DNA from 3 places in the Bacillus swezeyi genome. Region 1 is predicted to be linked to each of the others. Evidence: riboswitches for the same ligand, from Rfam matches in the RefSeq annotation. Region 1 holds a riboswitch; each other region holds the start of a gene.
The links. Region 1 has a riboswitch for thiamine pyrophosphate ahead of tenA (thiaminase II). Riboswitches for the same ligand answer to the same signal wherever they lie in the genome.
Positions count from the first base shown of each region.

Region 2: linked by a shared signal. The riboswitch ahead of thiT (energy-coupled thiamine transporter ThiT) and the one ahead of tenA (thiaminase II) in region 1 are both predicted to bind thiamine pyrophosphate.
Region 3: linked by a shared signal. The riboswitch ahead of RBH91_RS01245 (nucleoside 2-deoxyribosyltransferase) and the one ahead of tenA (thiaminase II) in region 1 are both predicted to bind thiamine pyrophosphate.

Region 1 is NZ_CP133085.1:1,415,856-1,426,149, forward strand. Features, by position in the region: gene RBH91_RS06780 (UPF0738 family protein) at 1-365, shown strand, start outside; gene RBH91_RS06785 (GTP diphosphokinase) at 397-1,032, shown strand; gene RBH91_RS06790 (NAD kinase) at 1,051-1,851, shown strand; gene RBH91_RS06795 (RluA family pseudouridine synthase) at 1,878-2,753, shown strand; gene prpE (bis(5'-nucleosyl)-tetraphosphatase PrpE) at 2,769-3,509, opposite strand; gene RBH91_RS06805 (monovalent cation:proton antiporter family protein) at 3,842-5,686, shown strand; TPP riboswitch at 5,745-5,853, shown strand; gene tenA (thiaminase II) at 5,938-6,639, shown strand; gene tenI (thiazole tautomerase TenI) at 6,614-7,231, shown strand; gene thiO (glycine oxidase ThiO) at 7,215-8,324, shown strand; gene thiS (sulfur carrier protein ThiS) at 8,321-8,524, shown strand; gene RBH91_RS06830 (thiazole synthase) at 8,527-9,294, shown strand; gene RBH91_RS06835 (thiazole biosynthesis adenylyltransferase ThiF) at 9,291-10,294, shown strand, end outside.
Region 2 is NZ_CP133085.1:3,452,216-3,462,509, forward strand. Features, by position in the region: rRNA gene RBH91_RS17180 (16S ribosomal RNA) at 1-605, opposite strand, end outside; gene RBH91_RS17185 (GntR family transcriptional regulator) at 1,452-2,555, opposite strand; TPP riboswitch at 2,717-2,817, shown strand; gene thiT (energy-coupled thiamine transporter ThiT) at 2,929-3,513, shown strand; gene RBH91_RS17195 (class D sortase) at 3,554-4,111, opposite strand; gene RBH91_RS17200 (processed acidic surface protein) at 4,217-5,212, opposite strand; gene RBH91_RS17205 (hypothetical protein) at 5,386-5,580, shown strand; gene RBH91_RS17210 (response regulator aspartate phosphatase) at 5,726-6,838, shown strand; gene RBH91_RS17215 (hypothetical protein) at 6,840-6,968, shown strand; gene pcp (pyroglutamyl-peptidase I) at 7,061-7,708, shown strand; gene RBH91_RS17225 (potassium channel family protein) at 7,877-8,533, shown strand; gene RBH91_RS17230 (TrkH family potassium uptake protein) at 8,536-9,849, shown strand; gene RBH91_RS17235 (ArsR/SmtB family transcription factor) at 10,070-10,294, shown strand, end outside.
Region 3 is NZ_CP133085.1:206,817-217,110, forward strand. Features, by position in the region: gene RBH91_RS01210 (thioredoxin domain-containing protein) at 1-1,802, opposite strand, end outside; gene RBH91_RS01215 (DUF255 domain-containing protein) at 1,841-2,002, opposite strand; gene RBH91_RS01220 (DUF2326 domain-containing protein) at 2,102-3,898, opposite strand; gene RBH91_RS01225 (ABC-three component system middle component 6) at 3,885-4,136, opposite strand; gene RBH91_RS01230 (ABC-three component system protein) at 4,120-4,671, opposite strand; partial or broken gene RBH91_RS01235 (DUF255 domain-containing protein) at 5,115-5,288, opposite strand; gene RBH91_RS01240 (helix-turn-helix transcriptional regulator) at 5,947-6,156, opposite strand; TPP riboswitch at 6,396-6,498, shown strand; gene RBH91_RS01245 (nucleoside 2-deoxyribosyltransferase) at 6,576-7,022, shown strand; gene RBH91_RS01250 (thymidylate synthase) at 7,037-8,044, shown strand; gene RBH91_RS01255 (class I SAM-dependent methyltransferase) at 8,044-8,802, shown strand; gene thiD (bifunctional hydroxymethylpyrimidine kinase/phosphomethylpyrimidine kinase) at 8,816-9,619, shown strand; gene RBH91_RS01265 (HAD-IIA family hydrolase) at 9,646-10,294, shown strand, end outside.

The sequences.
Region 1 (10,294 bases):
TGCAGAACAGAATTGAGATTACAGAAGCGAATCTGCGGGATGACCGGCTTATATTAGCCAGCGAAATCAATGACGGAGCGGAGCGAAAACCGGCCGGACGCATGCTGGCAGACTCTGATCATTTTGCATTTGTATACATACTTGAACAAGGCGAATCCTTCCAATACGTCATTTTAAATGACAGCATCTGGCCCGATGTTAAAGCGGCATTTGATCAAAAGCTTCCGGTGTTTTTAACTACTGAAAACCAGCAATTGGAGCTTAGCGGGTTCCATGATGAGCTTGCATATTTAGTAGAAAATATTAAAGATAATGCAAATTACGGTGAAGAAATGGAAGAGCGAGTAAAACGGGTATTCCTCTAGAAAAAAAGGCGATGAAATTGGGGGAAGATTTATGGATGAAAAACAATGGGAGCAGTTTTTAGCGCCGTACAGGCAGGCCGTTGAAGAGCTGAAAGTAAAACTGAAAGGGATGAGAGGCCTTTACGAATACGAGGATGGGCATTCACCGATTGAGTTTGTGACAGGACGTGTCAAACCTGTTCCGAGTATTTTGGAAAAAGCCAAACGAAAAAACATCCCATTACATCATATTGAGGACATACAGGATATTGCGGGTCTCAGAATCATGTGCCAATTTTTTGACGATATTCGCATTGTCGTAGAGATGCTATTGGCCAGAAAGGACTTCACCGTTGTGGATAAACGCGATTATATCGCAGAACATAAAGAGAGCGGCTACCGTTCCTACCATCTGGTTGTGTTATATCCTTTACAGACGGTAAATGGAGAGAAACAGATTCTGGTTGAAATTCAAATTCGAACGCTGGCGATGAATTTTTGGGCGACGATTGAGCATTCTTTAAATTATAAATACAGCGGCAATATCCCGGAAAAAGTGAAATTAAGGCTTCAGAGAGCTTCAGAAGCGGCTTCACGACTTGATAAAGAAATGTCTGAGATCAGGGTGGAAATTCAGGAAGCCCAAGCGGCTTTCTCGCGAAAGAAAAAGGACGAGGATGACGGCTAGGGGAAAGGAGATGGAATGATGAAGTTTGCGGTATCGTCTAAAGGAAATCCGGTTTCAGATTCATTGAAAAGCAGAATTCAGACGTACCTGCTCGACTTCGGTCTTGAGTGTGATGAGGAAGAGCCGGATATCGTCATTTCCGTCGGCGGTGATGGCACGCTGTTATACGCGTTTCACAAATACAGCAGCCGCCTCGATAAAACGGCGTTTGTCGGAGTTCATACCGGACACCTTGGGTTTTATGCCGACTGGGTGCCGGATGAAATTGAAAAACTGGTGATCGCGATTGCCAAAACCCCGTTTCAAATCGTCGAGTATCCGGTTTTAGAGGTGATCGTCCGCTACAATAACGGCGGTGATGAAGCAAGGTACTTGGCGCTTAATGAATGTACAATCAAAAGCATTGAAGGCACGCTTGTAACAGATGTCGAGATTAAAGGGGAGCTTTTTGAAACGTTCCGCGGAGACGGACTTTGCCTCTCAACTCCGTCAGGAAGCACCGCATATAACAAAGCGCTGGGCGGGGCGATCATCCACCCGTCCATCAGGGCCATTCAGCTGGCCGAAATGGCGTCCATCAACAACCGAGTGTTTCGGACGGTCGGTTCGCCGCTCATTTTGCCTGAGCATCATACATGCCTGATCAAACCCATTAATGATGTTACTTTCCAGGTCGCAGTTGATCATTTAACATTGCTGCATAAAGACGTTAAATCGATTCAATGCCGCGTCGCGAACGAGAATGTCAGGTTTGCCCGTTTCCGGCCGTTTCCGTTTTGGAAAAGGGTGCAGGATTCCTTTATTGGCGCGGGAGAATAGGAAGGATTGCTGTGAACGACTTTTCGATGAAACAAATCATAACAGAGAAAGAGCATGGCATGCTGTTGAAAGAATATGCACAGCGTCTGGGCATTTCAAAGAGAATGCTCGCAGATATCAAATTCGGGGGCGGAGACCTTTTGGCAAACGGAGAGCATGTCACGGTAAGATATGTTCTTCAAAAAGGAGACGAGCTCCTCATTCAGTTTCCGCCGGAAAAAGTGAGCGAATCTTTGCTGCCGGAGGACATTCCGCTTGATATTTTATTTGAGGATGATCATGTTCTCGTTGTGAAAAAACAGCCCTATCTATCTTCAATCCCGTCGCGGGAGCACCCGGCAGGCAGTCTTGCAAACGGGCTCATCCATTACTATCAAAAGACAGGCTGCCAGGCGACCGTTCATCTGGTAAGCAGGCTTGACCGCGATACATCGGGTGTGATGCTTGTCGCCAAGCACGGCTTTGCCCATTCGCTTTTATCGGGATTGCAAAAAAAGGGATATGTCAAACGGCAGTACCGTGCCGTCGTTCATGGCCTGATCTGTGAAGAAAGCGGAACAATCGATGCACCGATCGGCAGAAAAACGTCAAGCATCATTGAGCGCGCGGTGATTCCGGACGGCCAAAAGGCGGTCACGCATTTTCAGGTAAACAGCAGAATCGGCCGGCTGACAGATGTTTCCCTCAGTCTGGAAACCGGAAGAACCCATCAAATCCGCGTCCATATGAGTCATATCGGACATCCCTTGTGCGGGGATACACTTTACGGGGGAAACCGTGACTTCATCAAAAGACAGGCGCTTCATAGCGAGAAGCTGACATTCATCCACCCGCTGACGAAGGAGGAGATGGCGTTTCAAGCGCCGGTTCCGCACGATATCAAACAATTGTTGGAGAGCTGAAAAAGCTCTCTTTTTTTATGGATTCAGGCGAAATCTTGATTCATCATAAGGCATTGAGGATGGGACGGATTCCGTCTTCAGTTCTGGAAATCGGAAGGCGGTGAGCTGGTTGCCGAATACACATCCCGTATCAATATTAATCGTATGATGAATCATCCTCGGGCTTTTGACGGGCGTATGGCCGTATACGACCCACGGCTCGCCCTGATAATGAGCGGCCCAGTCCCGCCTGACAGGCCTTCCGTCAGGCAGCGTTTCCCCGGTTATATCTCCGTAAAGCACAAATTGCTTTACCTTTCCAACGGGCTTCTTCCCAATGTCTTCAGCTTTTATGCCGGCATGGGCGACAACAAGCTCGCCTTTATGGAGAATCTCATAAAGCGGAGCGCGTTCATATAAGCGCATAAAGAGCTCTTTGACCTGTGTTTGCTTATGTTGAGGCAGCTGTCTGTATTCGGCAGCCGTCGTTTCAAGACCGTGCATCAGCTTAACCGGATTTCCTTTGAAGAAGCGGTAGAGCTTATTGCAATGATTGCCAGGAACATAACGCACAGCTCCTTCTTCATAGGCGCGTGCTACAAATTCAACAACTTCAATCGATTTTGGCCCTCTGTCTGTCAAATCTCCGAGAAAGACAAGCATTCTGTGTTCAGGGTGAACAGGTAAACCTGATTTGAAAGAATAGCCGAGCTTTTTAATTAATGCGATCATCTCGTCATAGCAGCCATGAATATCACCAACCACATCATATTTCATGTTACTTCACCTCCTACTCGGACCTTGTCCGGCAAAAATTCAAAGGATGCTGCTGATTTTCGTATGTTTATCATTACCCGGCGCCATTCATTCATGAGCTTTGTTTATTGGAAATCATAGCTTTTTTTAGCTTCTTAAATTTTTAGAGAAGAAAATCAGGCATATCACTTTTTTTTCTTGGCGAGCATTGTTAAAATCGATTTTTACACCTGTGAAAAAAGGAAGGTTTGCATCTCTTTTCTCACATGAATTTCTAAAATATGGACCTTTTTTATGTTAAAAAAGGGAACGCTAATTATACCCGGAAACCGGTTTTGAGGAGGTACCAGTTTATGGAGCATACATCTGTTTCATCTTTAGTCGTCGTACTCATTTTTGCATTTTTGACTCCCATTTTGCTGCATCGATTTAGGCTCAGTATACCTGTTGTCGTCGCGGAAATCATCATGGGTCTTATCATCGGAAAAAGCGGATTAAACCTTGTAACAGCCCACGATACATGGCTGGAAACATTATCGATGCTTGGATTTATATTTCTAATGTTTTTAAGCGGACTTGAAATTGATTTTTCCGCATTTGAAAAAGGAAAGAAAAAGCAGCTGCTTCCAAACGGAAAAGCGGCGCCGAATACATTTAAAACGGCTGCCATCATATTTATCGGAATTTTTATTTTGTCGCTCGGGCTATCATACAGCTTCGTGCTGGCCGGCTTTATCGACAACGCCTTTTTAATGACGCTGATTATTTCCACCATTTCCCTCGGCGTGGTCGTTCCGACTTTGAAGGAAGAGCGGCTCATGAAGACAAATATCGGCCAGGTTATTTTGCTTGTAGCGGTGATTGCCGATCTTGCGACGATGATTCTGCTGGCGGTGTTCGCATCAATCTATGGTGATGAAAACAGCAATATGTGGCTGTTGATCATATTATTTGCCGCAGGCGTCGTTCTGTATCTTTTCGGGAGAATCTTTAAAAAGCGGTCTTTTGTCGAAGTGATGTCAAAAGGGACGATTCAAATCGGCACAAGGGCGATTTTTACTTTGATCATTGTACTGGTCGCACTCTCGGAGTCGCTCGGCGCGGAAAACATTCTCGGCGCATTTTTAGCCGGGGTGCTCGTATCGCTTCTTTCTCCGAACAAAGAGCTTGTTCAGCAGCTTGATTCGTTCGGCTATGGATTTTTGATCCCGATCTTTTTTGTCATGACGGGGGTCAAATTGGATATTTGGTCGCTTTTTGAGAATCCGAAAATTTTAATCATGATTCCGCTGCTGTTTGTTGCGTTATTAATAAGCAAGGTTCTTCCCGCATTGCTTTTGAAAAAATGGTATGACACAAAAACGGTCCTGGCTTCAGGTTTTCTCCTGACATCGACGCTGTCCCTTGTCATTGCTGCGACAACGATCGGTGAACGCATTGGCGTTATCGATGCGCAAATGTCTGGAGCGCTGATTTTGGTGGCTGTGATCACATGTATCATTACACCGATCGGCTTTAAAAAATTGATGCCGAAAGCGGAAAGCGAAACAGAGAAAAAGACGATCAGCTTTATCGGCGCCAATCAAATGACGCTGCCGGTCACGCTTGAGCTCTCTTCTGAAGAATATCATGTCAGAATTCTGCATGTGCATCAGGAAAAGAAAGAAGAAAAGCTGGCTGATTCCGTTTTTGATGTGGAAATGCTGCCGGATTATGAATATAGCACACTTCAATCGTTTAACGTTTTTGAAACGGATATTCTTGTCGTGGCGACAGGAAATGAAGAGCGAAACACCGGGATTGCCCTTTTTGCAAAGGAGCAAAAGGTCGACAGAATTATCGCCAGCGCAGATTCGCCTAAAGCCGAAGCTGAATTAAAAGAAAACGGAATCGATACAATCTCCATTCTGCTGTCAACGAAAACATTGCTTCGCGCACTTATTGAGGCGCCTGGCGTCATGAAATTGCTGACCAACCAGGATGCATCATTGTACCAGATCAACATGAACAACGAACGGTTTGACGGTGTGCTGTTAAGGGAGTTTCCTTTTACCGGGGATGTCATTTTTGTACGGATTTTCCGAGGCATCGACAGCCTTGTGCCTCATGGAGATACAAGGCTGCAAATGGGTGACAGGCTGATCGCCACCGGTTCGCGCGGATATATCACAGAACTGAAAAAAACGCTTGAAGACTGATGCTTGACCATTTTCTATTTCGTGTTAAGATAAAAGTATAACTGAATGAAAAAGAAATGTTTTCCACTAGGGGAGTCCTTGATAAGGGCTGAGATAAAAGTGTGACTTTTAGACCCTCATAACCTGAACAGGTTCATACCTGCGTAGGGAAGTGGCAAGGTATTTGATTATGTATATATGCAAATTCCAAACCACTTTTCCTGCGGGGAAAGTGGTTTTTTCATTTTCAGAATTAAAGGAGGAGCCTCGATATGAAATTTTCAGAAGAATGCCGAAAAAGCGCTGCAGAATGGTGGGAAGGCAGTTTTGTCCATCCATTTATTAAAGGAATCGGTGACGGCTCTTTGCCTGTTGACTGTTTTAAATACTATGTTCTGCAGGATTCCTACTACTTGACCCATTTTGCCAAGGTTCAATCCTTTGCTGCGGCATATGCAGATGATCTGTATACGACAAGCCGGATGGCAGAACATGCAAAGGGCACTTATGAAGCAGAGCTGTCTCTCCATAGGAAGTTCACGGATTTATTGGGGATTACAGAAGAAGAAATTGAAGCGTTTCAGCCGTCGCCTACGGCTTATGCCTATACTTCCCACATGTACCGTTCCGTGATGAGCGGCAATTTTGCAGAAATTCTCGCTGCTTTGCTTCCTTGCTATTGGCTTTATTATGAAGTCGGAGAAACTTTGCAAACATGCATACCTGAGAACGGGGTTTATCAAGAATGGATTGCCACATACGGTGGAGACTGGTTTAAAGAGCTTGTGACTGAACAGATTGATCGTTTTGATGAGCTGGCTGAAAAAAGCACTGCTGAAACCCGCGCGAAAATGAAGAAAAACTTCGTGATCTCAAGCTATTATGAGTATCAATTTTGGAATATGGCCCACCGGCAGGAAGGCTGGTCAAAAAGCGGGGTGGAACAGCTTGCGCATTCACGTGATCACCAATGACAGGCACTCTCAGGAAGAGCTTGCTGCGAAAATCATTTCAATCAAGGATATAGTCGATTTTATCCATATCAGAGAACGGTCAAAAAACGTCAGCGACATATCAGATTTAATCAGCCGCCTGCTCATCGGCGGGGTCGATAAACGGAAGCTTATCATCAATGACAGGGTGGATATCGCTTTGTTTTACAATATACACCGCGTTCAGCTGCCTTCTCACAGCTTTTCTGTCAAGTGTGTGAGAAGTCGTTTTCCTCACTTGAAAATTGGCAAATCCGTGCACTCCGTTCAAGAAGCGGTTCAGGCTGAAAAAGAAGGTGCAGATTACGTGTTGTTTGGCCATATTTTTGAAACGGACAGCAAAAAAGGCCGGACAGGAAGAGGGATCGGCTGCCTGGCTGATGTTAAAGCGGCTGTCCATATTCCAGTCATTGCGATCGGGGGAATCACCGAAAAGCGGCTGCCTGAGGTGCAGACGGCAAACCCTGACGGCATCGCCGTCATGTCAGGGATCATTTCAAGCGACCATCCGGCTGAAGCAGCGGCGCGGTTTGCCTGTTACGTAAAGGGAGATTCATATGAAAAAGCGTTATGAGACCGTTGTGGTCGGAGGAGGCATCATTGGCGCTTCGATTGCTTACCATCTTGCAAAGGCAGGAATCAAAACGGCTGTTTTTGAAAGCGGAGAAATCGGACAAAAAGCGACCAGGGCGGCAGCGGGCATGCTCGGCGCCCATGCCGAATGCGATAAACCCGGAACATTTTTTGAATTTGCCAGAGCCAGCCAAAAGGCATATCAGCGGCTGGAAGCTGAATTAAAACAGATAAGCGGCATTGACATCAGAAGACGCGACGGCGGAATTTTAAAGCTCGCTTTTTCTGAAAGCGACCGGGAGCGCCTCATGCAGATGGCTGTATTGGATTCTGCGGAATGGCTGACGCCCGGAGAGGTATATGAGAAAGAGCCTTATGCGGCAAAAGGGATACTCGGCGCAAACTTCATCCAAGATGATGTTCAAGTCGAACCCGTTTCTGTTTGCAGGGCGTTTGCCAAGGGAGCCAAACTGTCGGGCGCCGATATTTTTGAATACACTCCTGTCACTTCGATCGAAACCGGGCCAGGCGCAGTCACGGTCAAAACGGCTTCAGGAGAGGTGGAAGCCGAGCACGCGGTGATTGCAAGCGGTGTATGGAGCGGCGTTTTCTTCAAACAGCTCGGCTTAAATAAAAGATTTTATCCTGTAAAAGGCGAGTGCCTGTCTGTTTGGAATGAGGGCATTCCTTTAACCCGGACGCTGTATCATGATCATTGCTATATTGTTCCCCGCCATAGCGGGAAGCTTGTTGTCGGGGCAACGATGAAGCCGGGAGACTGGAATGAGCAGCCTGAGCTCGGCGGAATCGAGGCCGTCATCAAAAAGGCGAAAACGATGCTGCCAGAGATCGAAAAAATGAAAATTGATCAATGCTGGGCCGGATTGAGGCCGGAAACCGAAGACGGCAATCCGTATATCGGCAGGCATCCTGAAAACGGCCGGATTTTGTTTGCGGCCGGCCACTTCAGAAACGGCATTCTTCTGGCGCCTGCAACCGGCGCGATGATCACCGACATGATTCTGGGCCGCCCCGTTAAAAAAACGTGGGAAGAGGCGTTTCAAGCGGAGCGAAAGGAGGCTGTTAACAGGTGAACATTCAGCTCAACGGAAAGAAAATAGAATGGAACGATGACGGTGGAACGATTTATGATTTGCTCGCATCCTACAAGCTGGAAAACCGGGTTGTCGTCGTCGAAAGAAACAGACAGATTATTGGAAAAGATCAATATCAAACAGTCGAATTGGAAGAAAATGATGTGATCGAAATCGTTCATTTTGTCGGAGGGGGATAAACATGTTTAAAATCGCTGATCAACAATTTTCATCAAGACTTTTGCTTGGTACAGGAAAATATCCGTCATTTAAGATCCAAAAGGAAGCCGTCCGTGTATCGGAGTCAGACATTTTGACCTTTGCCGTCAGACGGATGAATATTTTTGAAGAGTCACAGCCTAACTTTTTGGAACAGCTTGATTTAAGCCGCTATACGCTGCTGCCGAATACGGCTGGCGCAAAAACCGCTGAAGAAGCGGTGCGTATTGCCAGGCTTGCGAAAGCGTCCGGCCTTTGCGACATGATTAAAGTAGAAGTCATCGGCTGTGACCGTTCGCTTCTGCCTGACCCTGTCGAAACATTAAAGGCGTCTGAAGCTTTGCTTGAAGAAGGCTTTATCGTGCTGCCGTATACATCAGATGATGTCGTGCTGGCGAAAAAGCTTGAAGATCTTGGCGTGCATGCGATTATGCCGGGGGCTTCTCCGATCGGTTCAGGTCAGGGAATCGCAAATCCGCTCAATCTTTCTTTTATCATCGAACAGGCTCAAGTCCCGGTCATCGTGGACGCCGGCATCGGTTCTCCTAAAGATGCGGCATATGCAATGGAATTGGGAGCTGACGGGGTACTCTTGAACACCGCTGTCAGCGGTGCGAAAGATCCGGTGAAAATGGCGCTGGCGATGAAGCTCGCCGTTGAAGCGGGAAGGCTCGGATATCTGGCCGGAAGAATTCCTGAAAAAAATTACGGCATCGCCAGCAGTCCTGAAGAAGGGAAGTTGACAATTTGACCGGCAGATATTCAAGGCAGGAGCTGTTCAGACCGATCGGACCGGACGGCCAGAAAAAACTGCACAGCGCTCATGTGCTTCTCATCGGAGCCGGGGCTTTGGGGGCGGCAAGCGCCGAAATGCTGGTGAGGGCAGGAATCGGCTCGCTTACAATTGCAGACAGAGATTATGTGGAATGGAGCAATCTCCAGCGCCAGCAGCTCTATACGGAGCAGGATGTGGCAGACCACCTGCCAAAGGCGGCAGCTGCTGAAAACAGGCTGCGCCTCATTAACAGCTCTGTCCGCGTTAAAGGAATTGTCACTGATGTAACAGCCGAGAAAGTGCTCAGTCTTGCTGAAGGCGCCTCTCTGATCATCGATGCGACAGATAACTTTGAGACCCGGCTGATCATAAACGATGCAGCCGTCAAATTGGGCATTCCTTTTCTGTACGGGGCGTGTGTGTCAAGCTATGGCATTACCTATACCGTCATTCCGGATCAAACACCTTGTCTTCATTGTCTTTTGGGGCATCTGCCGGCAGGCAGTCTGACATGCGACACAGCCGGTGTGATCAGTCCGATCGTCCAGCAGGTCGCCGCGTTTCAAGTAACAGATGCCCTCAAGCTGCTGACTGGACATGAGACATCAGGAATGCTCCGCTCCTTTGATATATGGACAAATGAAAGGTCTGAAGTCCGGGCCGATGCTATTAAAAATCAAGCTTGCCCGACTTGCGGCACCCGAAAGTTTCCGTTTCTTTCAGCTGAAAATGAAACAAAAGCCGCCGTTCTTTGCGGCCGGGAAACGGTACAGATCAGACCGGCCGGCAGCGAGCCGCCGGAATTGCAAGAGCTGGCCGCCAGGTTAAAAGATGCAGGCTTGGATGTGACGGGTAATCCTTATTTGGTATCCTGCCAATCAAAAGACTTCAAATTCGTCATTTTCCGGGACGGCCGTGCTTTCATCCACGGAACAAACGATGTGAACAAGGCAAAAATGTTATATCACAGATGGAT
Region 2 (10,294 bases), 2.0 Mb from region 1:
ACTTAAGAAACCGCCTGCGCGCGCTTTACGCCCAATAATTCCGGACAACGCTTGCCACCTACGTATTACCGCGGCTGCTGGCACGTAGTTAGCCGTGGCTTTCTGGTTAGGTACCGTCAAGGTACCGCCCTATTCGAACGGTACTTGTTCTTCCCTAACAACAGAGCTTTACGATCCGAAAACCTTCATCACTCACGCGGCGTTGCTCCGTCAGACTTTCGTCCATTGCGGAAGATTCCCTACTGCTGCCTCCCGTAGGAGTCTGGGCCGTGTCTCAGTCCCAGTGTGGCCGATCACCCTCTCAGGTCGGCTACGCATCGTCGCCTTGGTGAGCCATTACCTCACCAACTAGCTAATGCGCCGCGGGTCCATCTGTAAACGGCAGCCGAAGCCGCCTTTTATGATTGAACCATGCGGTTCAATCAAGCATCCGGTATTAGCCCCGGTTTCCCGGAGTTATCCCAGTCTTACAGGCAGGTTACCCACGTGTTACTCACCCGTCCGCCGCTAACCTAAGGGAGCAAGCTCCCGTCGGTCCGCTCGACTTGCATGTATTAGGCACGCCGCCAGCGTTCGTCCTGAGCCAGGATCAAACTCTCCATGAAGTTTGATAATGACTACGCACATTCGCATGTGCGATTTATTTAATGAATTAACAGGTACGTTTGTCTTGTTTAGTTTTCAAAGATCATTTCCGCCTCTCAAAGAAGCGACTTTACTAATATAACATTCTAGTAAAGTGAATGTCAACAACTTTTTTCAATCTTATTTTAAATGCTGTTTTATAAAGCCGTCTTTTTAGGGACGGATATTAATATAACATCTATTTTTATTTTGCACAATAGTTTTTTTGAAAAAATAATAATCCAGATAAACGAAATCGCAAAATCTGACTTCACCGGGTCCTTGTATCAAACTTTTAACTTTCCACAACTCTGGCCGAATGCCGTTTATGCAGCCTGATGGGAAAGTTTTATCAACAGAGTCTCAATCCACTTTTCCGCTTCCTTCTATTGGATAGGCTTTTCGGACTTCTGTTTTGCAGAGTGCAACATCAGAGAGCTGAATGGAACAGCAGTCTTCCTGCAAGCTCCGCTTTGAGGAATCAAAACAGCAAAGCGCTGACGATATTGATCATGAGTTTCCTCTCATCGCCTCTTTTAAAGAGGTATGACCAAATGGCACATTGTTCAAGGAACGCCGTCTTCGTATAAAACAATAGAGAAAACAGCTGCTCCGCGCATGATGTTTTCGGTTGATTCTGGGGGTGAAGCTCTAATGAATGCAGCACTGTATGCGATCAGCACATCGTCCATTTTTTAAAACCTTTAGGTGTGCGATGAAAAAGATCACCATCATGACCATGGTGAATATCAATGACAGTGATCCCATTTTTCTTTTACACACCTGTACCCTTAAACGTGTTGCGTCCCCAAAAAATCACATATCGTTCAACTATTTTTTAACTTGGCTGTCGATTGTCTGACAATCAGTTCAGGTTTGTAAACAGTGGAATGCTCAAGCTGGTCTGCATTCCGGCCCTCTACTTTGGCGATCATCCATTTGGCCGCTTCGATTCCCAATTGCATTTTCGGATGGGTGACTGATGTCAGCTTCACTTCAGAGGCCTGGCTTAAATGTGAATCATCGTACCCGACAATCGATATGTCTTCAGGTACTTTCAAGCCAAATTCCCTTACCACATCAAGTACCATAAGAGCAACTTCGTCATTGTAGCAGAAAATCGCTGTCGGCCGTTCGGAAGAAGACAGCCGCTTTCTTACTTCGGATACCGTCTTTTCTTTTTTGTTTTCTGTCGTGTATGTAACGACCATCTCAGGATAAAATGACAAGCCGTTTTCTCTAAAGGCGCGGATAAAACCTTTCATTCTGTTGACACCCTGCATGTCATCCTGTTTAAAAAACCCAAAAACTCTTTCATGGCCGAGCTTGATTAAATGCTCAGTGGCGATAAAGCCGCCATGCTCATCATCCAAAATGAAATGCGGCGGATTTAATTCCTGATAAAACTGATTAATCATCAAATATGGAATATGGTGCTGTTCGAGCGTCAAATAATAGTTTAAGTTCGGATTAAAGCTTCCGGTTTTCGTCGGCTCTACAATCAGTCCGTCAATTTTTTTATCAAGCATATTCACGAGGCACTGTTTTTCTTTTTCAATATCATTATTTGTACTTGCCACGATCAGCGTATATCCTTCGCTCGACAGCGAAGATTCAATTCCCCTTATAATAGAAGGAAAGATGTAGTCGGACAGATATGTCGTGATGACTCCGATCATTTTATTTCTTTCCCTTCCTTTTTCCGAAAGCTGAAGACGGTGCGAACAATACGTCCCTGACCCCTGCTCTCTGTAAAGAAGGCCTTCATGGACCAGGTCGCCGATGGCCTGCCGAATCGTATGCCTGCTGACATCGAATATTTTCATCAATTCATTTTCAGAATGAATTTTTTCTCCAGGCTTAACCTTTCCCTCGTATATCCATGACTTAATTTGATTTTTGACCATGCTGTATTTTGTATGCTCACTCATCAGATCAACCCTTTACTGCATCTTGTACGTACGAATAAGTTCTATTATAAAGGAAAAGCCGATAGCATTGCTACATATTGGAGAAATTAAGCAATTTTTTTTGAAAATGAAGCTTGTCGTCCGTTTCGTTTTTTAGTATAGTAGAATATAACTAAATAACCGATGACCACAAGGGGAGCCTTCAGGCTGAGAGTGAACGAACCGTTCTGACCCTTTGAACCTGTTAGTTAACGCTGGCGTAGGGATGTGGCAAAGTCATTCTAACTTGCATCCAAAGCAGTGCGTGGAAAACTTTCCTACTCCTTCCCCGCATTGCTTTTTTTATTGGGAAAGAAGTCCAGTATCCCTTTGTTCATCAAAAGTGAGGGTAATCATGAATCAATCAAAACAACTTGTACGTCTTATTGAAATTGCGATCATGACCGGAATTGCCATCATATTGGATATGGTGTCCGGAATGTTCTTAAAAATGCCCCAAGGCGGTTCAATTGCCGTCATGATGATTCCGATTTTTTTGATCTCCTTTAGATGGGGGTTGAAGGCGGGGCTGACAACTGGATTTTTAGCCGGATTGCTCCAGTTTGTAAGCGGGGGGCTTTACATTGCTCATCCCCTGCAGTTTCTCCTTGATTATTTTATCGCGCCCACGGCCGCTGGAATCGGCGGGGCATTTGCCGTTCCGATCCGTAAAGCGTCCAGCGAGAAAAAAAAGGGCAAACTTGCTTCATATGTTACACTTGCCGTTTTTATTGGAAGCGGGCTGAAGTTTCTCTCCCATCTGATCAGCGGCGCCGTCTTCTTCGGACACTATGCGCCTCAAGGCACACCTGTCTGGATTTATTCATTAGTATACAATGGAACATACATGCTTCCATCTTTCATCATTTGCACAATCGTACTGTGCCTGCTGCTGCTCACGGCTCCAAGGCTCTTGGGCAGGCAGATGGAAATGAGATAAATATAAAAAACAGCGGATTGACATGGGCTTCCGCTGTTTTTTATCCTTTTATTAAATCTGCCACCAATACATACCGCTCCGGTGCAGCCCCAATGAAATCAAAGGGATAGCAGGTCGATACGGTCAACGTCGCTCTCGGCTTCGGGACAATAACCGTCCGGTCATCCGCATCTACGATTCGAACCTTTTTCACTTTGTATGTAAAAGTTCCATAGACAGCTTCAACAATTAACCGATCCCCTTTGCCCACTTCTCCGAGCTTTCTAAAAACCGTATCGCGGTGGCCTGATAAAACCGAATTGTCCTCTTCCCCAGGTAAAACAGAGCCGGCGAAATGGCCCACACCTTTTTGCAATTCATCTTCATCTGTCCCATGATAAATCGGAAGCCTTGCATTGATTTTCGGAATCACGAGATCGCCGATTTTTTCACCGGTTTCAAAAGTTTGATCTATTGCGATCTTTTCTTTTTTCGCCGTTTGAACGGGCGGTTTTTCAGTTGTTTTCTCTTCTTTCACCTGCTGAAATGAAAAAAGGGCGTAGCCATGTAAAAGCTTAAACACATTCGTTGTTATAAAATATAATCCAGCAGCTACCATAACAATGGCGAAAAGCCAAATGACCTTTTTTCGCAATGTCTTAATCTCGTTTCACTCCTTACAAAAAACGCCCATTCTAAACAAGATGAGAATGGGAAGTTACATTTAAGCCGCTTTGCGAAGCCTTCTGATCAAGAAAAATCCGCCTAGCATCAGAACAACACCAAGAAGTGACCATTCCGCATAGTGTCCGGCCGTTTTTGGCAGCTTTGCACCTTTAACCGTCTTTTTCACGTGAGATGTTTTTGTTTCATGTTTGACAGCAGTTTTAGTTTGCTTCACTTTTGCCCCTGTATCATGTATTAAATCCGATCCAATCATTTCAGGTGTCAGCAAAACATCCAAAATGAAATGGCCTTGCAAGTCATAAACTTCCACAAGGAGGCTTGCTCCCTTCAGATCGTCCGCACTGACCAGCGTCGTCAAAGTCACCGCTTTTTTCTTTCCGTCTTTGACGAGGTAATATTTTGTCTTCACTTCAAGCGTCTTCTGAACGTCATTCAAAACTGAAAGCATTTCAGCGATGTCTTGAGCCGACAGCTCTGACACCGACTCGAAAGCAGCGACCGCTTCAAGCCGCTCTCCAAGCGCCATCAGATCATTTTCAAAGTTTGGATTTTTGTCCCGCACATTGCGGAGGTGATCGACGAGCTTCTCCCACTCTAGGTCATCCACACCCAGTTCTTGAAATAAATTTCCGATCTCCAGATCGTCTTCTTCATATGTCACCATAAATAGAGCATCGTCCAATTCATACTCAAACACAAATACGTCGAGAATGTTTTGACCGCTTTCCATATAGCCATTTTCAACGAAAAGATCAACCGCTTCTTTTTCACTTAATCCGTATTCTTTTAAATATGATGCCAAAAGCTTTTCGGTCAGCCTTTCTCCCAAAAAGTCTCTTAACTCTTCTACTGAATCAAAATCTCTCAAACTTTCATCATATGTATCTTGTAAATAGGCTTCCATTTCTTTTTCTGTTATTCCTATTTCTTCAAGATACTCATTAAGCTCAGCCTGTTTCGGTGCGGCAAAAGCTTCTGCTGCAGGTGCTAAAAACAGGACGCAGACCAGCAGCGACACCAGCCTCTTTTTCATTGGATATCACCCCTAAATTTATCTTTCCTTTTGATTATAATGGAATTTTTTAAAAAAACATGTATTGTAATAGAAGTTTTTTTCATCTATAATATTCTGTCCTTTTGGCACTTTAAAAAGAGGCATAATGTTTGCTTCTATTGAATGTAATATAGTAAAGCGAGTTGGGAGGTATGAAAGTGAATCCTTATTATATGATGCTCTTATGTTATATCCTATCCATCATCCATTTTTTAATAGGCTATCGGGAAGCCCTGAAAATAAGCGGAGCTGACGGACTAGTCAACGGAACCGCAATGATCTCCTGTATTCCGCTCGGCGTGGTTTTTGCTTTTTTCGCGCACTTTTTTTGGAAAATGACAATTTAAAATCGGGCCTATTCAAAAATAAATTTTTGACACACGAAAATGAACAAACTTGGATTTCAGCGTTATTCACAGACGGCGTCAGTTTATGCTATGATTAATAGAACTTCAATTTACAAAAAATTCACAAAAGATTGGAGGGAAGAGAATGGCCAAAGCAGTGGCTTCGCAGGAAGTCGCCAACATGCTGAACGACTGGTACATACGGATGAAAAAACGAGACATTTCAGGTTCGATTGAAATGAAAGATGACATAGATAAAGCCATTGAGGAAATGGAAGAAGATCAGGACGTCCTTCTCTACTATCAAATGCTGGATTTTCGCTTAAGGCTCCTTCTTGAGGATATCTCCCAAACTTCCACCGAAAAATTGGAAGCGATCAGTTTTCATGACAAAGACCCGAAAAGCACAGATGACAAGCTGAATTATTATTTTTATCTGTTCAAAGGAATCTATGAAGACTATAAGCAAAACCACACAGAAGCGCTTAATTTTTTCAGAATAGCAGAAAAAAGGCTTGGAGCGATTCAAAATGAGATTGAGAAAGCTGAATTTCATTATAAAATCGGGGTGCTGTACTATAATTTAAAAGCGACATGGCTGTCGATTCATCACATTCATATTGCGTCCGGCATCTTCCAAGGGTATGGCGGATATGCCAAAAGAGTCATCAACTGCAAAATGTTGATAGGGCTTAATTATATTGACCAATTTAAGTTTTCAGAAAGTGAAGCTTTATTAAAGGAAGCGATCGAAAAAACCGAAAAAATCGGCGACCAGTTTCTTTTGCCTTGCACTTATTACAATATGGGCTTTTTGAAAAGCAAGGAAGACAAGCACGAAGAAGCGCTAAAGTATTACAGAAAAGCTTTTGCCATCAAAGATTTTGAAACGAAAACCAAGTATGCTTACCTTCTTTGCGTTTATGAAAACGTCAGATCTCTCCTGAAAACCAATGCATACGATCAAGCTTTTAAATGGATCGATGTGGGCTTTAAAAAAGCTCAAGAAATGAACAGTGAAATTTTCGTTTTGAAATTCAATATTTTATATACATTACATTCAAACCTTCAGAATAAAATGGAAATAATCAAGGACTTTGTTCACCAGTTAGAAAATAAAAAAGCTTGGGTAGATCTGGAGGAATTGCTGATGGACGTGGCGAATTATTACCGGGAGAAGAAGTTATATGATGAAGCCATCTATTTTTACATTAAAACAGATAAGGCGAGCAAACTCGCCGGAAGAGGAGGAGAATAGAATGAAAAAGCTTTTATTGGCAGCATTTGTTTTAGGAGCAGTATTCACCTATTCTTTAGCAGATCATGGAGCAGAAGCGGCTTCTAACAGTGAGCAGGTGCAGCTGGCATCCCGCGGATCTGGCGCCTGATACATGTCACCAATCAAAATACCCATTCAGCAGATGGCTGGATGGGTATTTTCATCCATGTCATAAAAAACGTATTTTCAGGAGTGAGTGATATGAAAAAGAAAGTGCTCCTCACAGGCTTTGATCCTTTTGGCGGAGAATCCGTCAATCCATCTTGGGAAGCTGTTAAACGGCTTAACGGAGAGAGAGTTGAAGACATTTTAATCGCCGCCGAGCAGATTCCGACCGTTTTTCATCAATCAGCAGACATTTTGGAAAAAGCGATCGCGAAACATTGTCCTGATATTGTCATTTGCGTGGGACAAGCAGGCGGGCGGCCCCATATGACACCGGAACGCATAGCAATTAATATCGATGATGCCCGCATTCCCGATAATGACGGCCAAGAGCCGATTGATGAACAAATTGCGGCAGCCGGGCCAGCCGCTTACTGGTCAGCTCTTCCGATAAAGCGCATCGTTAAAAACATGAAGGAGAGCGGCATTCCGGCATCTGTCTCCAACTCAGCCGGAACCTTCGTGTGCAATCATTTATTTTATCGGTTAATGCACTACATAGACCGTTCTTCATCAAGCATGCGCGGAGGATTCATCCACATTCCTTTTCTGCCTGAGCAAACGGTCGATAAAAAAGAGCCAAGCCTCAGTTTGGAAACAATCGTAAAAGGATTGCGCATTGCCGCATTAACGGCTGCCAATCATGAAACAGACATCCGCGAAACCGGAGGCTCGCTTAGCTGACACCCAAAAACAGCAGCGGCCCCAGCCTCCGTTACTGCTTTAGAAAGATCCTCCCCTCGTCGATCAAGATCTTCTTTTTACCCTGCCCTAAAAACGAAGCACCCTGCGGCGTGTTTTTCGCAAAAAAACGTAAACACTAAAAGAAAAACAGCCTAAAGGGTGAGCAGCATGCAGAAATCTTATGCCGTTTTCGGACTCGGCCAGTTCGGCGGCAGCCTTGTCAAAGCATTCCATGAAAAAGGAACAGAAGTCATCGGCATCGATAAATCTGAAGAGAAAGTAAATGAATATTCGGCCTATGCCACCTATACCGTTTGCGCCAATGCAGTTGATGAAAACACATTAAAGCAAATCGGCATTCGAAACATTGACCACGCGTTCGTTTCATTTGGAGACGATATCGAGGCCAGTATTTTAACTTCGCTTTTGCTGATTGAAATGGGCGTTCCACAAGTATGGTCAAAAGCACAGAATGATTACCACCAAAAAGTCCTTCATAAAATTGGCGTCAATCGGATCATTCATCCTGAAAAAGATATGGCAAGGCGAATTGCAAGCCATATTACTTCTGAAAAGATGATCGATTTCGTTGAGCTTTCGCCAAACTACAGCATCGTCGAAATTATTGCCACGAAAAAACTGGATGGCAGAAGTTTAGGAGATGTTGATGTCCGTGCAAATTTCGGGTGCAATATCGTGGCAATCAAACGGCAGGGCCATTTTATCATTGCCCCCAGTGCAGATGACATCATTTATGAAAAAGACGTTTTAATTGTGATTGGGCAAAATAAAGATATTGAAGCCTTTGAAAAAAAGGGTGATTAAACATGAAATTCAAACAGATTCAACTGAGCCCTTCTCAATTGCTTGTATTGGTTTTCTTATTTTTTATATTGTTAGGAACCCTTTTATTGAAGCTGCCTTTCGCAACACCTGAGAGCGTGAATTGGATTGACACGCTTTTTACCGCGACATCAGCCATGACCGTAACCGGTTTAGTCGTCGTTGATACCGCCGCGGATTTTACGGTGTTCGGCCAGGCCATCATTCTCATTCTGATCCAGATCGGCGGCCTGGGGATTATGTCGTTTGCAGTGCTCATTTTTATCATGCTGGGGAAAAAAATCGGTCTTAAGGAACGGCTGCTGATTCAGCAGTCCCTCAATCAGACTTCACTCGGCGGAATCATTCAATTAATCCGAAATTTATTTATTTACTCATTTATTATCGAAATGATGGCGATGGTGGTGTTAGCGTTTAGATGGGTTCCTGAATACGGATGGAAACATGGCGTATACTACAGCCTTTTTCACTCGGTATCCGCTTTTAACAACGCCGGATTTTCCGTTTGGCCGGACAGTTTGATGCGGTATGAAGGCGATCCGCTTGTCAATATTGTCATCACATCTTTATTTATCATCGGAGGAATAGGCTTTACCGTATTATCTGATTTATGGCATAAACGAAATTTGAAAAATTTAAGCCTTCATTCAAAATTAATGATATACGGAACTTTTATTATCAATATATCAGCCATGATCATGATCTTTCTGCTTGAATACCAAAATACGCTGGGGCCGCTGCCGTTAAATGAAAAACTTTTGGGAGCCTATTTTCAAGCCGTTACGCCAAGAACTGCCGGATTTAACACGTTAGACATTGGGAGTTTGCGTGAAAGCACGATCACGCTGATGCTGCTGCTTATGTTTGTCGGAGCGGGAAGCGCTTCAACTGGAGGAGGGATCAAGCTGACGACATTTCTGGTCATTCTCCTCTCAGTGATCACTTTCTTAAAAGGAAAAAAACATATTTCAATCGCGAGAAAAACGCTGAAAGACAAATTGATCATTCGTTCCCTCGCGATTTCGACCATCAGCGTGTTATTGATTTTAACAGCCGTTTTCATTTTAAATATGACAGAACCCAAACCCTTTTTGGATATATTGTTTGAGGTCGTTTCCGCCTTTGGCACGGTGGGGCTGTCGATGGGCATAACGGCTGACTTGTCGCCTCTTGGAAAGGTGATCATGATCTTTATTATGTTTTTAGGGAAGCTCGGGCCTTTGACATTGGCGTTTTCACTGGCCAGGCCCGAGCAGAAGAACATCCGGTATTCAAGCGAAGATATTCTGACCGGATAAAACGGCCTTCAGATCGTTCTTTTCGTCCCGCCGTTATGCGGCACCGCGATTTTTCGGGGCATGCTTTGCGAATCATGAAACAAATAATGCCCGCAAAGGGAAAAATAAAAAGCAGCCATAACGGCTGCTTTCCAATACTTCAGTTGACAGTAACAATAATAAAGTTTTATAATGAGCAAACGTTTAAACATTCGAACGAATCAAACTTAGGAGAGATATTATGAGTCAGCACACAATAAACATATTACGAGAATGTACGCCTATTTTCTCTATTTTGCGGGATAGTAATCGTCAAGAAATATTGGTGTTACTTTATGATGAAGGAGAAATGTCAGTCAGTCAGATATCAGATCGTCTCTCTCTTTCTAGACCAGCAATTTCACACCATTTAAAGCACCTCTTAGACGCAAAAATAGTTACTGTTCAAAAACGTGCTACTGAAAGA
Region 3 (10,294 bases), 1.2 Mb from region 1:
GTTGTTTTGTCATCTATGGCTTTATAGTCTGCCGCAAAATCTGCAATTCCTTTAAAATCACCCGGCGATTCGGCTGCGAGGACGGCATAATTCGGCTGAAAGGCCTGCTGCATTGCCGCAATGATTTTCTGCCTGTCCGGATCATCCTGCTTTCCGATCGCGACAATTTCTTTTTGCGGCATCACATGACTTAACAGGCTTTGGAGAAAGTTTGCATGACCGCTTGGATAGGATGAGACGTCTCCGTGAAACGCTGAAAACATCTTCGCGACCTGATCAATCAATGACAAATCACCCGTCAGCCGCCCGAGCCGCAATAACTGAACGGCCGCTGCGCCGTTTCCTGAAGGGAGAGCGCCGTCATATACTTCTTTGTCCCGGACGATTAACGCTTCTGCATCGCTCCCGGTAAAATAAAATCCGCCATGCTCTTCATCCCAGAACAGGTCGGTCATCTTTGCAGCCAGTTCCTTCGCTTTACGCAATTCAGCCAAGTCAAATGTTGCTTCATACAATTCCAGATAAGCCCACAGCAAAAATGCGTAGTCATCGATAAATCCTTTATTTTTCACTTCGCCATCGCGGTAGCGGACCATGACGCGTCCGTCTTTGATCAACTCGTCTTCAATAAATGCAGCGGCATTCCGCGCCATTTTCAGATATTCAGGCGCACTGTAGACTTTCGCCGCTTTGGCGAGACCGGCGATCATCAGGGCGTTCCAAGATGTCAGTACTTTATCATCGACATGTGGATATGTTCTTTCCTGCCGTTTTTCAAAGAGTCTTTTTCTCGCTTCTTCAAGCTGCTCTTGAAGTTCAGCATCTGTTAATGAGAACTCATCCTTCACATTTTCCAACCTGGTATAAATCAGGTTTGGAATATTGCGCCCCTCAAAGTTCCCTTCAGGCGTGATGTTATAAACGGCGCAATATAATTCGCCAAGATCATCTCCGAGCGTTTCAAGGATTTCGTCTTTTGACCATACATAATACTTGCCCTCTACACCTTCAGTGTCCGCATCAAGCGCAGAATAAAAAGCGCCTTTCTCATCCGTCATTTCACGGCGGACAAATGTGATGATCTGCTCGGAAATCCGGCGGTATCGTTCGTTTTTCGTCAATTGATAGGCTTCTGTATAAGCGATCAGCAGTAAAGCATTGTCATAGAGCATTTTTTCAAAGTGGGGCACGAGCCATTCATTATCGGTCGAATAACGGGCGAATCCGAAGCCGATATGGTCATAGATGCCTCCGTCCGCCATGCTGTCCAGCGTTTTCGTCACGCTGTACAAGGCGTTTTCCTCACCGCTGTATTGGTGGTAGCGAATCAGAAAGGTCAGCATATGGGGGATCGGAAACTTCGGTGCGCTGCCGAATCCGCCATATGCTGCGTCAAAGCTGTTGATCAGCTGCTGATACGTGCGCTTCAGAATATCCTCGTCCAGCGACTCGCCGGATTCGCTTTTCGCTTTGATTCTTAAATTATTGGCCGCCTTTTCAGCAATGTCTTCCACGTGATCGCGGTTTTTTGCAAACGTATCAGAAAGCTGCTTCAATACTTCGACAAATCCCGGACGGTTAAAACGGCTTGTCTTCGGAAAATATGTACCGGCATAAAACGGCTTCTGCTCAGGCGTCAAAAAAACATTCAACGGCCAGCCGCCCTGCCCCGTCATCATCTGACAGATCGTCATATAAATCGAGTCGACATCAGGCCTCTCCTCGCGATCGACTTTAATCGATACGAAATTCTCATTTAAAAGCTTTGCAACTACCTCGTCTTCAAAGCTTTCGTGGGCCATGACGTGACACCAATGGCATGTGCATTAGAGTAACCAAACTAGCTATACCCAATAGATACGAGTACAGGCTTGTTCTCGCGTTTCGCTTTATCAAATGCTTCTTCTCCCCAAGGAAACCAGTCTACAGGGTTGTGAGCGTGTTGAAGTAAATATGGAGACTTCTCAGCGATTAATCTATTGGGTTTACTTTTGTATGGCATGGGATCACCTTCTTTCGAATTTAAGTAATATATTCTTTAATATACCCTCTTTAAATTATAAAATTCTTTTTGCATTAGATAAAAAATGGATTTTCAAAATTAAAAACTCATTCCAAATAGTCTGCCTTCGTTATTTTCGCGGTCATCCAATGTAATTGTTATTTCATTATCATAAATTTTATATAGGGAATCATCTGAATTTCTGGGGATGTCATCTTCTAAGGCTGTAAAGATATATTGAATTCCATTTTTAGAGCATAATTCCCTTATTTTATTAATGTATTTTATTTTTTTTGTATTTGATAAGGACTCTAAGCTTCCGTCATGATAAGCAAATCGGTAAAATTTTTCGGTAGGATAATTAATTAGAACAGCTAAATCAAAGCACACGCATAACATTTTTCTATATGAGTAACCATCGGATTTAGATGTTAATTCTGCTTCATCTATTCCTATTATTTTGGCCTTGAAATCAACGTTTTTAGAATCATTGATCTGATAAAAGAGTATTGCAGTTTCCCCTAGTATCTCTAAAACCAATTGGGAAAAATCTATCGCTATTTGCTTAAATAAATTATTGCCCTGATTTAAATGGTGTTCTATACGATCAATTATGTTTTGTAGTGCTGCTTCCTTAGCTTTAATAGCGTCATCCATTTCTTTTAAGAGATCGTAATTGTCCATTTTGCTTAATAGGTTACTAATCTCGTTTTCAACTTCAACAAGCTCCATTTGGTACTTCTTGAATTTAGTGAAGGAATCTTTTTCTTTTAACAAAGAAAGAATTTCATTACGACGCTTATTTTCTTTCCGCAACTTATTATTTACATACTCCAAGTCCTTTTGTAAAATAGCTAAGTTTTCTTCTAAGAGTAGGTTTCTTTCTTCTGTAATATCATTATTAAACTTAACTAAATCACCATACTCTTTCTTTAATTCATTTGGAAAAAATACTTTTATTTCAGAGAACAGCGTTTGTAATTTACTTATATCAAAAGGAACACTGTTTCTTAAAGATTCTTGAGTTTTCTTTATCTCATATTTTAATTTATATTCTTTACTATTTAATTTAGAGATATTCGTTTCTATTTCTTCAATTAATTCTCTATTTAGTTCTCTTTCATTCATATAAAAATCAAAATCATCGATTTTCGTTAGAAGCTTCTCTTTTTTTGCTTCACTTATATCTAACAAAGATTTAATTTGGTTTAATTGATTAAGATTAATTTTAAGTTTTTGTTCCATATCATTAAATAGTGTTAATTCATCTTTAATTTCTGATTCTTTCAAGTACTTTTCTTTAATTAACGCACCATTAAATCCGAGTAATTGAGCGATTGCTGGTTTCCATGAAGAATCGCTACCTCTAAACTTTGTTAGCTTAAAAACTTCATCATAATCATATTGTGTTCTTAAAAAATAGTTAACATATTGTCTGTAATCATATGGAAGCAACTCGCTAAATCCCCAAAAACGATTTAATATTTCCTTGGGATTTTTGTTTACATCAGACGAAGTTAAGGGAAGGTCTTTATAGTCCCAAACTAATTCCTCTCGAAAGTCTTGTTTGCCCTCGTTATGGAATTTCAAGGATATCTTAGTGTTGTTCTTCACACTTCTTTTTATTGTTATGTATTGTGAATTGTTTTTTTTAAGCTCCATAAAAAAAGTATAGTCACTGAACTTTTCGATGTTATCTTTTAAAAAGTTACCTGGTTTTAATCCTTTTAAAAACATAAAATCTATTAAATTTATAAGAGTACTCTTTCCTAAATTGTGTGAATCAGATTCAAGATTTTGCTGATTAATTACTCTACCAAGTATTATATTTAACCCATCAGTAAAATCTAAATCATTAAATCTACTGTTATTTGAATATATCTTAGATATTTTCATTCTTTAGCAGCTCCACATTATCAGAATGTTTATTGTATTTGATTGCATTAAAAGAATACAAAAAAGTAAGTGCCAAATTAAAAAGTTCCATAATGCCATCTTCATTAATTTCTTGACAAATAGCTTTATATAAATCATCATATGGGTAGATATTTTTATTTTTTAATTTCTGTATAATAATGTGACTAATATTAAAAATTGAAAGTTTTAAATCCATATATTTATGAGGTTTGATCATGTTTATCACCTATGTCGCAACTATAATACATATAATGTAGAAAAACCCATATGAGTTCTTTGTTGAATGGAAGTTCATAATTAGACTTTTCAACTATATAGTTATATATCGCATCAAAGATCTTTTCGAAATACTCGAACTCTCTCCTATTGCATACAATTTTATTGTTTATTTCTGTTGTTGTACTAAGGTACATTTTTAAAAACTCTTCATTTCTTATGTCTTTGAGAAAAATGGATATTTTTTCAAAGTGCATTAAGCTATTTTTCTTTATGTGTTCAAAATATTCATTTGAAAGTCTATTGATTTCGTTTTTTTTCTTAATTTTAGGTCGATAGAAATCTGTTGTATTTTCAATAACATTGTTGATATTGTCAGTTTCCTTAGAGAAACATTCTATAATTTCTTTTAGATCTTGTTCATAGAACCTGATAGGATGAGGATTAAAATTATAGATATGAGTTGTCTCTTTTATATCCCTACCTGCAGATTTATTATTGTTTCCAGCTATTATTTGCAGTATTCTCTCAAACATTTTTCATATCATTCCCAGCTGTTTTGTTCCCTTTTCCAATAACTAGTTGTTTTCTGGCGCTATTTGAATTGATATTTAAATTTTTGGTTATCTTTATAACTTTCCCAGCAACAAAGATGCTTATTATGAAAGATAATATTGAACACACTCCTGAAATAAAGTTAAATGTTTGCATATAAGCTAAATGTCCCCCTTCAAAAAAGTTGTTGTGGTACTAATCATCCCCTATTATAGCACTTTTTGGTGGAAAAAATCTGTTCAACCCCAAAATATCAAATATTTAAAAGGTTCAACATCAAAAATCAAGGGTTTTCAGTAAACTTTGGGAACAATCTGAAGTTATTGTTATTTCTTTCAATTCCTTCATGTATATTAACTATGCCCGATCACATGTAGATTTATGTTTATGATTAAGATAATATTTCTATCTTAGTTTCTTATTGACACCAATGGCAAGTCGAATAGCCGATGCTGACGAGAACCGGCTTGTTTTCGCGTTTTGCTTTTTCGAAGGCTTCTTCTCCCCACGGATACCAATCCACAGGATTGTGAGCATGTTGGAGTAAATACGGAGACTTCTCAGCGATTAATCTATTGGGTTTATTGTTAGTGGGCATGGGATCACCTTCTTTCCTTATTGACTATCCTTAGATTACCACAGTAATCATATATAAATTCAAAAAATGAGCAGGTTTTGGAATGGATGGATAATTGTCAATGCAAACACAACAAGCCGGCTTGAGTCAGCAGAACTGCTAACGTTACTCTGCGTACCTATTCCTGAGAAAGGGAAGTTTGAATGGAGATGCGCCTGGATTCACAGCATAAGAAAGAACATACCAAATGATGCAGGTATGTTCTATAATTTAAACAGAAAGATAAAAATCATTGAGTAGGCTAACTCTTGTTATCCTCTTATATATGTTTTTTACCAAAACAAATTGGATTAGGGATAAGTTATATATGCAATGCAAAAAGCGACAAATAATATATAGTTCTTTCCGTTATTAATGAAAAAGAAATCGATGATCCAAAGAGTAAATAAAGTGATAAAAACGATGTTGTAACTCATTGGAGCACTTTTTTTAGTATTTATTTACCCATTTCATCCTTCTTTACTTTATTTTTCGTTCTCCATATAAAGAATTGACCCCATGCTAATAGCAAATTAATCAATAAAATCCCTTCAGTAACGTCCGATGTTGTTTAATATAGCTCAGTAAAGTTCCCTCGAAGTATAAGGTAATAATGATTAGAAATAGCAAACTAAACACTTCAATTTTTCTCATTTCTGACATCCCTTTCTGATTCGAATAAAAATAATTGGTCAACTGTTACCCCTAAACAATATGCCAATTGAAAAGCAAGAGATAAACTCGGATCATACTTATTATTTTCAATAGCATTAATGGTTTGACGGGAAACGCCGCACGCTTTGGCCAATTGCTCTTGAGAAAAACCTTTTTCCTTTCTAGCATGTTTTATAACCTTTTTCCATAAAAACTCCTTTATGGAAAAGATATTTTACATATTTGTCGTAAATGATTGTTTTCATTATGTCAAACTTATTTGGCATATTTGGAAAAGGAAATGGGAAGGCAAACTGTTATCTCAGTTGTTTGATGGAATCCACTTTTAAATAATAATTAGCTGCTTCCTTTTTAATCCTATCATTGTTTGACTAATGACATGGAATAGTTTAGGATTAAAGTAAATATTTATATTTTATCCACTAGGGGAGCTTTAGAAGCTGAGAAGAGACATAAGTCCTGACCCTTTGAACCTGATTTGGTTAACACCAGCGTAGGGAAGTGAAAAAATTAGAGAGATTTTTTATCTTATCTATATTTAAGCCACTTTCCATATGAAAGTGGCTTTATTTATTTTGAAAGGATGATATTAAAGTGACAACTAAAAAAGTTTTTTTAGCAGGGCCTTTTAAAAGTTTAGTAGATGAGAATACTGGATTGATGAGTTTACATGAAAGGGGAAAGTTGGAGTCATTAATTTCTTTTTTTGAAAATGAAGGATGGTTAGTTCATAATGCTCACAAGCGAGAAGGATGGGGGAAAGATTTCATGACACCCCAACAGTGCACTAAAATTGATTTTGATGAAATAAGCACTTGCGACCTTTTTGTAGCTTTTCCTGGCTCACCGGCTTCTCCTGGAACGCATATAGAAATTGGATGGGCTTCTGCCTTGAAAAAAAAGATAGTGTTATTACTAGAAAATGATAGGGATTACGCATTCTTAATTCAAGGGTTAAATGTAGTAGCTGATGTTGAATACATTAATTTTAAAGATACTGATGATTTATTAGAGAAGATTAAAAGTATCCTTATGAAATAAAAGGTGGAATCTAAATGAGAAAGAAAACTTTTCATGAAGCATATATGGAAACCCTGTATGACATCTATTACAACCCTGAATTTTTGAATTCACCGCGTGGACAAAAAAGCAAAGAACAATTGAACTATCATCTGATCCTTGAAAATCCAATAGAACGTGTCACTTACTTACCCTCTAGAAAAACAAATATCGTGTTTAATTTTGCTGAAGTTTTATGGTATTTATCGGGGAGTAATAACTTAGATTTTATTAGTTATTACAATAAAAAAATGCCTTTATATTCAATGAATAAAAAAACATTAACAGGTACTGCGTATGGTCCTAAAATATTTGAATTTGGAAACGCAAAACTAAATCAATGGAATAGAATAAAAAATCTTTTGACACAAGAAGACATTGATTCAAAAAGGGCATTTATTCAAATATTCGATGCCTCGGAACTCTTCGTTTCTGGAAACATTGATGTTTCTTGCACAATCGGTTTGCAATTTTTCATAAGAGAAGACAAGTTATACATGTCTTCCGTAATGCGTGCAAATGATGCATTTCGAGGGATGATTAGTGATCTGTTCTCTTTTACATTTATGCAAGAATTAATGGCGAGAGAACTTCATTTAGAAGTCGGGGAATATTTCCATAATGTTGGTTCCATTCATATTTACGAGTCGGACAACGAATGGGCAAAAACAGTACTTGAGGAAGCAAAAACCCATAATGATATCTCGGCTTTTGAATTTCCTAAAATGCCTACCGGGAATAATTGGCCCTTCATCGAAACAGTTTTAGAATATGAGGCTTTGCTTAGAAAAGATCAAATTTCAATGTCAAAGCAGGATATTGAAACTCTAGACTTACCTGAATATTGGAAACAGATTCTTTTACTTTTCAGTATATATCAGCATATTGCTTATAAACGAGATATGGATCATTCTCTATTTCAAGGCTTACTTCCTATTTATCAATTTTTTGTTAGAAATAAGTGGTTTAATTATTTCTCAACTAAACAAAAGGAGGAAATTTAATGAAAACTTCTTGGAAAGAAGACAGTGTTGCTGGTAAATTCGATGCTTATAACGACGTTTTAGAACAAACATTAGGTTTTGAGTATGTTTTTCGTAAATTTGATAAAGAGGATATTAAAAAGGTGCTCGATTTTGGCTGTGGTCCCGGAAAGGTAGCATATAGGTTAGCTGACAGAATAGATTGCAATGTAATCGCAGTAGATGAATCAAGTAAGATGTTAGATATAGCAAAGACAAAAAGAAAGCATCCACATGTTGACTATCATTTAATTGAACATGATAATCTTTTCTTCTTACCAGATCATTCAGTTGATGCTGCTATGGCCTGTTACGTCTTTATTAATACAGATAGTGATCAACGTATCAAAAGAATAATGGATGAAATTTTTCGTGTGTTAAAACCGGGCGCTTCTTTTGTTATACTCGATACGAACCCTGATTCAACTGGAATAGAATTTTCAACCTTTCGCAACGGAATACCGGGGAAAGAATATTCTTATGGAGAAGAAAGAAATGAGTGGCTTCATGTTCCTGAACAAGCAGATTTAATTTTAAATGACTTTCATTGGCCGAAGTCAATGTACTATAAACTTTTATCTAATGCAGGTTTTGAAAGTGTAACTTTACTAGAACCAACGTTAAACGAAATTGACGGAGAGCAGTTAAAGGCTATCGAACAAAAATTTAAATTTAATAATTGGAAAAGTGAAAAGGAATATCCACCTTTTATAATTTTTGAAGCAGTTAAACCTACCTAAGGAGGAGTATGAGTTGACGGATATCTACAAAGCACTTTCGATTGCTGGAACAGATCCAACCGGGGGAGCGGGAATTCATGCAGACTTAAAAACCTTTCAGGAACAGCAAGTATATGGAATGGCTGTTATTACATCAGTTGTTGCTCAAAACACACTTGGTGTGAAAAGTTTTGAGGAGGTATCTCTGAATAATATATCTCAGCAAATAGACTGTGTCATTGGAGACATAAAACCAGATGCTGTAAAAACTGGTATGCTTGCAAGTGTAGAAATTATTGAACTGATAGCTGAAAAATTAAAAGCGGCTCATATCCAATCGTATGTGATGGACCCAGTTATGGTTGCTAAAAGCGGACATCATCTGCTTCATAAGGATGCCGTTAATCATTTGAAAAAATTATTAATACCTCAAACAACTGTTATTACACCAAATATTCCAGAAACAGAAGTAATAATCGGCAAATCAATAAAAACTATACAGCAGATGCGTGATGCTGCTAAAGAAATTGTGGAAGTATATGGAGCAAAGAGTGCTGTCGTAAAAGGAGGGCATTTGAACGGAGAAGCTCGCGATATTATGTACTTTGACGAGACCTTTGAGGAATTTGTTTCTCCTCGCTTTGATACAAAACATACCCATGGAACAGGCTGTACTTTTTCTGCCGTTATAACTGCAGAGCTAGCAAAGCAGCACAGTATACCAGAATCTGTCGCAACAGGAAAAGAATTTATTTCAGCAGCTATTAAACATCCCATAGGAATTGGGAAGGGACAAGGGCCTACAAATCATTTCGCGTATCGCTCAATCATTAATTAAGAGACAACTACTTAAGGAGTGTTACGATGATCTACAAGGAATATGATGTATTTTTATTCGATTTAGACGGAGTTATTTATATAGGAGACAAAGCTTTACCAGAAGCTGTTTCTTCTTTAAAACGCCTCCGTGAAAAAAAGAAATCCATTCGTTTTTTAACGAATGATCCCTGTGTTACAAGAGAAACGATTGTTAAAAGGCTTCATAAACTCGGTTTTTCAGCAAGTATTGATGAAGTCATTACTTCGGGGTGGGCAACAGCTGATTACCTTGTTAAGGCTGGAATAAAGAAAGCATATATATTAGGAAATGATCAACTTAAAAGCGAGATTCGAAAAGCTGGTATTGATCTTGAAGAAGATCTAGCAGAGGCTGTTGTCATTGGATGGGATAACAATATTACTTTTCAAGATATACATAAGGCAGTAAATCTCATCCGCCGTGGGGCTTCATTTATTGCTACAAATGGGGATAAAACATTTCCCACCGCTAAAGGACCAGCACCAGCTACAGGTGCCATAGTTGAGGCTGTTAAAACGGGTGCAGATAAAGCACCCATCATAATTGGAAAACCGGAGTCTTCAATATTTGAAAAAATACTTGAGTCCTTTGAAGACAAAGAGAGATGCGTCATGATTGGAGATACACCTGAGACAGATATTATTGGAGCGAACC